2 linked regions of the Desulfatitalea tepidiphila genome follow. The main gene of each other region encodes a partner of the protein of the gene in region 2 in a complex. Links are inferred from orthologs where the notes say so. Each region holds a gene or a part of one and is shown on either strand. Other genes may lie near its edges.

Evidence for each region. The genes of interacting proteins can lie anywhere in the genome.
Region 1: the proteins of smc (region 2) and DFT_RS08735 are in contact, whole or in part, in a crystal structure (PDB 3ZGX), measured with the Bacillus subtilis proteins. The link is inferred for Desulfatitalea tepidiphila from one-to-one orthologs.

Annotation. Positions count from the first base shown.
Region 1 is NZ_BCAG01000003.1:936,739-940,901, forward strand. Bases 369-3,366 are described here. They hold DFT_RS08735 (segregation and condensation protein A), read right to left. Parts: upstream 2,224-3,366; coding sequence 1,513-2,223; downstream 369-1,512. Other genes in these bases: DFT_RS08720 (hybrid sensor histidine kinase/response regulator), read left to right, coding at 369-603; scpB (SMC-Scp complex subunit ScpB), read right to left, coding at 878-1,504; DFT_RS08740 (CBS domain-containing protein), read right to left, coding at 2,353-3,366. Outside these bases: more of DFT_RS08720, read left to right, coding at 1-368; more of DFT_RS08740, read right to left, coding at 3,367-4,163. UniProt on the Bacillus subtilis protein: Participates in chromosomal partition during cell division. May act via the formation of a condensin-like complex containing Smc and ScpB that pull DNA away from mid-cell into both cell halves.
Region 2 is NZ_BCAG01000003.1:1,952,572-1,957,915, forward strand. The notes cover bases 678-4,856. They hold smc (chromosome segregation protein SMC), read left to right. Parts: upstream 678-1,053; coding sequence 1,054-4,656; downstream 4,657-4,856. Other genes in these bases: ftsY (signal recognition particle-docking protein FtsY), read left to right, coding at 4,700-4,856. Also shown: DFT_RS13370 (6-phosphofructokinase), read right to left, coding at 1-656; more of ftsY, read left to right, coding at 4,857-5,344. UniProt on the Bacillus subtilis protein: Required for chromosome condensation and partitioning.

The DNA.
Region 1 (4,163 bases), 1.0 Mb from region 2 along the record:
ATGGATAGGCAAACCCAGGAGCGGATTTTCGATCCTTTTTTCACGACCAAGGGTGTCGGGCGGGGTACGGGGCTGGGGCTGGCGACGGTGTACGGCATCGTCAGGCAAAACAAGGGGTTTATCCACGTGTCCAGCGAAATCGGCCGCGGAACCACATTCAAACTCTATTTTCCAGCCACCGAGGTGCCAGTGGAGAAAATCAATTCGGGGATTTCCCCGGAGTCGACACTAACAGGCTCGGAAACGGTGTTGATCGTGGAGGATGATCCGGGCATTCTGGAGGTCGCGGAAGCGATTCTGAGCCATTGCGGTTACACCGTCATGGCCGCTCGAGCCCCCGGGCAGGCCGTCGACATGGTGCAATCTTCTTCCGGAAAGATAGACCTGCTGCTCACCGATGTGGTCATGCCGGTGATGAATGGCCGTGAGCTGGCTCAGCGCATCGAGGAGATCAGACCCGGCATCAAATGCCTTTTCATGTCTGGCTACACGGCCGATGTCATTGCCGATCACGGTGTGCTGAACGAAGGGGTGAATTTTCTTTCCAAGCCGTTTACCGTACCCGAACTGGCCCGAAAGGTGCGCGAAGTCCTTGACGGGTGATCTGTGCCGGACGCACTTGTAAGCAGCCAGCCGTGAATAAAAAAAGCCGAACTCTTTTTGGTAACCTTTTGGCACCCAAATAGTACGGCTTTCAAATTGAAAAATCGGCGTAGCTGACCGATTGAATAGCTGGTAGGCGGTACTGGATTTGAACCAGTGACTTCCACCGTGTGAAGGTGGCACTCTCCCGCTGAGTTAACCGCCCGTTTTCCGGCGCAGACCGCAACATCGTCACGTGTTTTCCAGTCGGCGCAATAATGGCAGGTTATAAAGGTTACGGCTCTTCCAAGTCAAGACCTTTTTTGGTTTCGTCGAGTGACCCTTCCATATCCGCTTCCTGGTTATCTTCAGGCAGATCGACCGCTTGCGGAATATCCAAATTGGCCCCGAACTCGGCAAGCTCGGCAGGAGTGGGTAAATCATTCAAATCTTTAAGATCAAACATTTCGAGAAAAAGCTTGGTCGTGGCGTAGATGAGGGGACGCCCCGCAATCTCTTTTCTGCCCAGAACACGGATGAGTTTACGCTCCATCAGCTGGCGCAGCACGCCGCCGCTGTCCACTCCCCTGATGTATTCGATATCCGCACGAATGATCGGTTGTTTGTAAGCGACTATGGCCAGGGTTTCCAACGCGGCTTTACTCAAGCGCTGCGGTGACGGTTGCAGCATTTTTTTGATCCACTCGTGGTATTCGGGGCGGGAGCGCATTTGCCAGCCGCCGGCCACTTCGCTCAACCAAAAACCACCGCCACGTTGTCCATACTCTTGCGATAGCGCTTGCAAGGCATCTCGTATGTCTTTGGCCTCTGCCGTTTCGATTATGGTGCGCAATTTGTCGACGGTGAGCGGATCTTCCGCGACAAACAACAGGCTTTCGATAATGTATTTGAGTTGTTCCATACTTCGATCTATTGATAGAAGATTCGAATCGTGCCACTTTGAGTGTGTTGCGCGACCCTTACCAAACTCATCTTCATCAACTCCAAAAGGGCCAGGAAGGTAACGATGATATCCCTTTTCCGGGGATCTTGGGGAAACATCTCCAAAAAGGCAATAGAGCCTTTTTCTTCCAGAACGGTGATGATGGCGTTCATGCGATCCTTTACCGAGATCGTTTCTGCCGATAGATCGACCGTATGCTCCTTTGAGACCTTTTGGAGAATACGTTGGAATGCATCTATGAGCTCGAAGAGTCCGACTTGAATCAAATCCTGGTCATCTTTGAGAAAATCAACGGACTTGGTGCGTCGTGTGAAAATTTTGTCGCCGAGCATATTTCGGTTGGCCAGTTCTTCGGCTGCGGATTTGATTTGCAGATATTCCGCCAAAGGGCGGACGATCTCCATGCGTGGGTCCTCCTCCTCCTCTTCGGAACCGTGAGAAGGAAGCAGCATGCGTGATTTGATCTGTGCAAGGGTAGAGGCCATCACCAGAAAGTCACCGACATTATCGATATTCAAAAGCTGCATCCATTCCAGATGGGCCAAGTATTGTTCGGTGATCAGGGCAACCGGGATGTCGTAAATATCGACTTCATTCTTCTTGATCAAATGCACCAGAAGGTCCATCGGTCCTTCGAAGACATTTTCAAGTTTTACTTTATAATCGGATTCGACCATGGTTGTCCGTTTCCACCCACAGCGGGGGATCCATCTGGGCTTGAACACTTATCAAAATTTAATTTTGTACTGTTTCAAAGAGTTGGAATCAAGAAAATTGTTTATGAGTTGGTCGATATCGGTGCCACCTCAATGGACATTCGTGTGATCTGTGATGATCTGTTTGACAAATTCGATTTCATCGGTGCGGGTTTCAACCTGCTTATTGATTTTCGCATCCAATAGCTTGTCGAGTATCTTGCTGAATAGGGGGCCGGGGCGTAGTCCCATGTCGATGAGGTCTTTTCCTCCGACGGCGGGTGCGATGTTGCGCAGGTGGTTATAATATCGAGAAATCGCCTTCTTCACGGGTTTCATGTCAGTCACGGCCATCATGTAAAGAATCAACTCTGTTTTGAATCCCTTGAGGAGATGGTACAGGTCGCTATCGGTATCGGGTAGTCGCATTTCCATCTGGTTCAGACAATTTTGGGCAACAAATCGGTCTTTACAGACGAGTCGTTCATATTTCGGAGCCAGTTCGAATCTCTTGCAAATCTTTTGCGATTCATCCTGGTCAAATGAATGGATCAGCGCCATGAAAAAAACGGTCCATCGCAGATAGGTGCTGCCGGTGAATAGCAAATCGTGCCAGGCAATGGCACTCGCCACAGCATTGAGCATGTCGATAAGCTCTTTGTCGAGGACGATCGTGGGATGGATGACTTTAAGGAGGTCGAAATCCTGCATCCTGACCAGGGATGGTATGGGGTTTTCCTCTTCCAGGATCAAGCGAATTTCGGTAAACACGCGGCGGCCGCTCAAGCGCTCAAAAAAATCCATTTTTACGGCATTTTCAATCAGACTCGCCGTCAATTTTCCAATAGCGAAATCAAAACGCTGCTCAAATCGGATCGCTCTGAAAACCCGGGTTGGGTCCTCGACGAAACTCAGGTTGTGCAATACCCGGATCGCTTTGTTTTTTAGATCTTTCTGAGCCGAAAAAAAATCGATGAGTTGGCCGAATTTTTCGGGTGTGAGCTGTATCGCCAGGGTGTTAATCGTAAAATCGCGCCGAAACAGATCCAATTTGATCGAACTCATCTCAACATCAGGCAAAGCGGCCGGCGAGCGATAGTATTCCAGTCGGGCGGTAGCCACGTCGATTTTAAATCCATCTGGAAAGATGAGCACCGCCGTACCAAAAGCTTTGTGCGCATGAATACGCGTTTTGTTCTGATCGGCAAACGCCTTCGCAAAAGCGATTCCATCGCCTTCGACGACAATGTCGATGTCCTCGTTGGAACGATAAAGAAATAGGTCTCGGACGAAGCCGCCGACCACATAAGCCGAATAGTTTAACTGTTGGGCGACTCGTCCAATATCTTTCAGCAGTTGAATGACCCGACGGGACAGTCGCTCCCGCATGAAATTGGCGACGTTTCGAGAATGCCGCTGGGATGCCTGCTGGAATGTATCTTGATGCCGTTCTTTACCGCTGCGATGTTGCTGTACCAGCATATTGAGCAGATCGGTCCGGGTAATCACCCCGACAATCTTGTCTCCTTCCATGACAGGCAAAACACGTTGTTTGTTTCCGATGATCTTTTCCTGCACCTCTGACAATTCGGCCTGAGGGGAAACAGTGAGAAGTTCAGTGTTCATGTAATCCTGGACCGGCACTTGACCGAGGTGGTGAAAGATGGCCTTTTCGATGACCTGTCGCGTGATATAACCCACGAGTCGGCGCTTACCGTCTGACTCGGAAGTGACCAGCAGCGCATTGATATTGTATCTTGTCAGGGTCGTATTGGCTTCTGCGCAACTGATCCCCACGTCCACCGAGATGGGCGGTGCAGACATCAGGTGGCTGGCCATACGTTGAGCTCTGACCCTCTGGTTGAGCTCTTTGAACAACGATTGTTCGACCTGAGTCAAGGTTTGGCCCTTTATCGCCGCTG
Region 2 (5,344 bases):
TGAACGTGTTCCTTGAAAAGCTCCTGGGCGAGAAACGCGGCGTTGGTGTTCGAGTCATCCCCCCCGACCACCACTAGTGCATCCAAGCCCAGCGCCAGAATGTTCTCTTTTGCCATGGCCATCTTCTTGGTGGTATCGATTTTGGTGCGGCCGGTTTTGATCATCGTGAAACCGCCCAGGTTGCGATACGCATCGACAAGAGCGTCGTTCAATTCGACATATTCATTCTCGATAATGCCGTCGGGGCCGACCAGAAAACCGAACACCCGGGACTCTCGATTGGCTCGTTTGGCTGCGTCATAAAGGCCGGCAATGACATTATGACCTCCAGGGGCGGGACCTCCCGAAAAAACGATACCGATTTTTCGAGGCCTCTCAAAGGAATCGTCGACAGAGGCTGCGCCAGCCTCCGCCATTGTGACGACTTGCACCTTATTATTTATGATGTCCGGCAGTTGCCGTCCTGCTTCCGGATCGATATCGAATCGATACGCATCGGTTTTCGAAACCTGCGTCGCCTCCCCCTCGAAGGCTTTGCAGACGGCGGGGCGAAAAGCCCTGCGCGCCTTCACCGAGGCGCTGTCCGGCGATGTGACGCGCTGGATCTCTGGACGGTCGAAAAGCGGATGAATATCGTCATAGGATGTATTGGACACGATAACCTCCCTGGCTCATGCAATAAGCGGTGAAAGGTTGGATGGAGATGGCCCGATATGGCCGGCACACCGAATATCTGTATTTAATACCGGCCGTTGCGTCGGTAAGTCAAGCTATTTGCTTATGACTCAGTAATTCTAACTGAACGCTATTCATTAAACCCGGCGTGGATGGAACAGGTGGCCGATGCCACACGCCAAGCGGTCAAGTGCCAGTAAAATGCAACTTCAATTGAATGGCGGCGACAACCACCAGATATAGTATGCCATATTCTCATTCAGCACCCTCCGTTGGGCTTTTCGCTTTACAAGAAAGGGCTGAATTGATATGAGACACCCATTACATCAGCCTGCCAGGCGGACCGAATAAATTCGCCCCTTATCGGAGATCCACTCCATGAAGATCAAAAAACTGGATATTGTCGGTTTCAAATCGTTTCAGGACAAGGCCAGTATTGCTTTTCCCCCCGGCATTACCGCCATCGTGGGGCCGAACGGGTGCGGCAAAAGCAACGTCATCGATGCCTTTCGCTGGGTCATGGGCGAACAAAGCGTCAAACAGCTGCGCGGCAAAAGCATGGAGGATATCATATTTTCAGGTGCCAACGGCAAACCGCCATTGAACATGGCGGAAGTGACGATGACCCTGACCAACGACAACGGCAACGCCCCTGAGGAATTCCGCGATTATGCCGAAATCAGCGTGACCCGACGGCTTTTCCGCTCCGGAGAAAGCGCCTACCTGATCAACAAACAGCCGTGCCGATTGAAAGACATCTATAACCTCTTTATGGGCAGCGGCGTGGGGACACGAACCTTTGCCATCATCCAGCAAGGCAATATCGGCGCGATCATAGACGCCGGTCCGGACGAAAGGCGTCTTTTTATCGAAGAGGCAGCCGGGGTGACGCGGTATAAATTCCGCAAAAACGAGGCGTTGAGAAAGGTTAAGGCCACAGAACAAAACCTGCTGCGGCTCAACGATATTATCTCAGAGGTCAATCGCCAAATGGCCGGGTTGCGTCGTCAGGCCAAAAAGGCGGAACGCTACAAACAGTATCAGGACCGGATTAAAGCCGTCGATACCCGATTGCTGCTTCACTATTTCGACGATTTCAACCAAAAGATTAACGAGGCCGAATCCTTTATCAAAGCACTGAAGGATGAAGACCTGGCACATGTTACGCAGTTGAAAAAAATCGATGCCGCCGTCGAGGACATCAAGCTCAAACGATGGCAGAAAAACCAGGAAATCTCCACCCAGAAAGCCAATCGGTTCGAAAGTCAGCGCAATATCGATCGCCTCGAGGCAGAAAGAGAGCATCTCAAAAACGAAGCCAATCGACTGATCGGTGAAATTGAGGCCATGGAGCAGGCCAGACAGGATCTGATGGCCAGATCGACCACCATTGGGACCGAAATCGGGCAGGTCGAAACGCAAAACCAGCGTTTGCAGGCCACTATCAGCGACATCAAGTCCAAGATAGACTCCGAGCGCACTGGTGCGCAACATCTTCAAGCGGAATTGAGCCGTCTGAACCAGATCGCGGAAGAGCACAAAAACAGCCTCATGAATCTGGTTGCCGAAGAAGCCCGCTATAAAAACATCTATCAAACCGTCACCAGCAACAAGGAAAACCTGAAGCGGCGCCTCAAGCGAATCGACGAGGAGGTGGCGCTGGCCGCTAAAAAAGTCGGCGCGACAGAAAGAGAGCAGGACGAAGCCCGAGCCCAGTTGGACGAAACCAAGGCGGTGATCGCCGACTATGAGGCCCAAATTACCAATTTGAAAGAGCAGCTCTCTGCCCATGCGGCGCAATTGGGCAACCAGGTGAAAAAGACCCAATCCCTTGAGCTGGAAAAAAATAAAACCCGAACGCAGTTGGCCGCCCTCAAGAAAATGGCCGCCAATTTCGAGTGGTACCGGGACGGCGTTAAAGCAGTCATGCAGGCACGACGATCCGAAAATGCTGAAAGCGGTCATGCAGCGGCTGCAGGTCAACAGCTCGAAGGCATCGTCGGCCTGATGGCCGACATTCTGGATCCGGCGCCTGGATACGAAACGGCGGTGGAAGCCGTATTGGGAGAAGCGCTGCAATATATTCTGGTGGAAAACCAGGAAGCGGGAACGGCGGCGATCGAGTACCTGCAACATAGCGCTGCCGGCCGCAGCGGCTTTATCCCCGTGTCGCGGATCAAGTCCGTGTCGTCCGATGGCGGGACAACGATCCCGACCGAACAGAGACTGCTCCATCACGTCACCGTCTCCAAAGAACACCGTCCCATCGCCGAAGCATTGCTGGGCCATGTGGCTGTCGCGCCCTCTCTGGCCGAGGCCCTGGCGCTGTTCAACCGCAACGGACGCGTGCAGAGTATCGTCACCCTGGACGGCAATGTCGTCTCACATCAAGGCATTCTCGTCGGCGGAAGCCAGGAGCAGTTGGCCGGTATTTTGTCCAAAAAGCAGGAGTTGAAGGAGTTGACCCGTCACGCCGAGCAGCTCGACCGGGAGCTTGCCGTCTGTCAGGACGATCTGCGTGAAATGGAAGCCAAGGTCAGGTCTCTTGAGTCCGATCTCCAACAGGCCATCGCAAATAAAAGCATTGCCGCCGAAGATGCCATGGCAGCGGAAAAACAGCTCTACCGCATCGGAGAAGATCTGAAAAATGCAAGGCGGCACCAGGAAATCGTTCTGCTGGAACAGGAGCAGCTGCTTGGCGAAGAAAGCGATCTGGACGAGGAGATCGGAAAATACAACCAAGCCCTTGCCAAAATCGAGGGGCAAGTCAAAGAAATAAACGACCGGACCGCTGAAAACACCCGCCAGATCAGCACGGTGGCCAGTCGCCTCGAATCCTTCAACCAAAAGGTCGTGGACTTCAAGCTGGAGCTCACCGCCTTGCAGGCAAAATACGAAAACGGCGCCCACACATTGCAGCGCCTGAGAGAGTTCGAACAGGACAGCAAGACCCGACTCGAGCAGCTGAACGTCGATATCTCTCAAAAGAGGGAGAAATACCAGGGGGCGCTCTCCAGGGAAGCATCTCATGAATCGACACTGAAAAGGCTGTATGGTGAGTTGAGGCAACTCGAAGAGGTGATGGCGACCAACGAGACCGAATACCACAGCATCGATGCAGCCCTCCAGGAAAGCGATGAAAAGCAGGCGGTGATTCAATCGGAACGTGAAAAAATATTAGGGAAGATGCGGCTTCTGGAGCTCGATTTGTCCGAAAAAAGGGTCATGCGGGACAACATTGGTGCCAAAGCGAACGAACGATATCATATGAGCATCGGGGAACTTCGCGTTCAAGTGGCACAACTGGCGGAAGTGCACATGACGCTCTCCGAAATGGAGCAGGAGGTGGAGCGGTTGCGCAGCCAGGTGGCCGGCATCGGCGATGTCAATCTGGGGGCGATCAAAGAGTATGAAGAGCTGACGCAGCGTTTCGATTTTCTCAGCACCCAGCGCGACGATCTGGTCAAGGCCATCGAGGACCTGCATAGGGTGATCCGCAAAATCAACCGCATCACCCAGGAACGTTTCATGGAGACCTATGAGCAGGTCAATGCCAAACTCAAAGAGGTTTTCCCGAGGCTTTTCGAGGGTGGTTCGGCCAGCCTGGAGCTGACAGATCCGGACAAGCCCCTGGAAACCGGTGTGGAGTACATGGTTCACCCGCCGGGGAAAAAACTGACACGGATGAGCCTGCTCTCCGGCGGTGAAAAGGCGCTATCCGCCATTGCCTTCATTTTTGCCATCTTTTTGATCCGCCCGACTTCTTTTTGTCTGCTGGATGAAATCGATGCACCTCTGGACGAAGCCAATGTCGTTCGCTTCAACAACCTGATGCGGGTGATCGGGCAGAAGTCACAAATCATCATGATCACCCACAATAAAAAGAGCATGGAATTCGCGGAGATGCTGTTCGGGGTCACCATGGAACAGAAAGGCATATCCAAGGTCGTATCCGTCAACTTGCAAGGCAAAGCGGCCTGAGGCTTCGCCCAAGGCTTCACCCAAATCTTCTATAGGTCAACCCATGGCATTCTGGTTTAAAAAGAAGAACAAACCCGACGCACCCGCCAAGGCGGAGTCGACTTCCGCCGACAAAGACGGCACTGCCCATGATTCCGGAATTGGACCCCCTGATGACACCGATGAAAGCGAGCCGCTCGATCCAAGCGCCCGGGCGATGGACGATGGTCGAAAGAAGCTGGAGAAATCGGCCCCGTCGTCAGAACGAACGACAGAAGAAAAATCAGGCTTTTTTTTACGCCTGAAAAGGGGCCTGACCAAAACCAGAGAAATTCTGACGACCGACATACAGGATATTTTCGCTGGGAAAAGGCAGATCGACGAGGAGATGCTCGAGGAGATCGAAGAACTCCTGATTACATCGGACATCGGCGTCCAGACCACCATGGCGCTGATGAACGACATTTCGCGCAAAGCCCACAAAATCGCAACGCCCGGCCAATTGAAAGAGACGATCAAGCAATCGATCCTTTCCCTGATGGAAAGCGCCGTGCCCCAGGCTTCCCGCGAACACCACGCCAAACCCCATGTCATCATGGTGGTGGGTGTCAATGGCGTGGGCAAAACCACCACCATCGGCAAATTGGCGTCGCGCGAGATACGCAAGGGTCAAAAGGTTCTCATCGCTGCCGCAGATACCTTCCGGGCG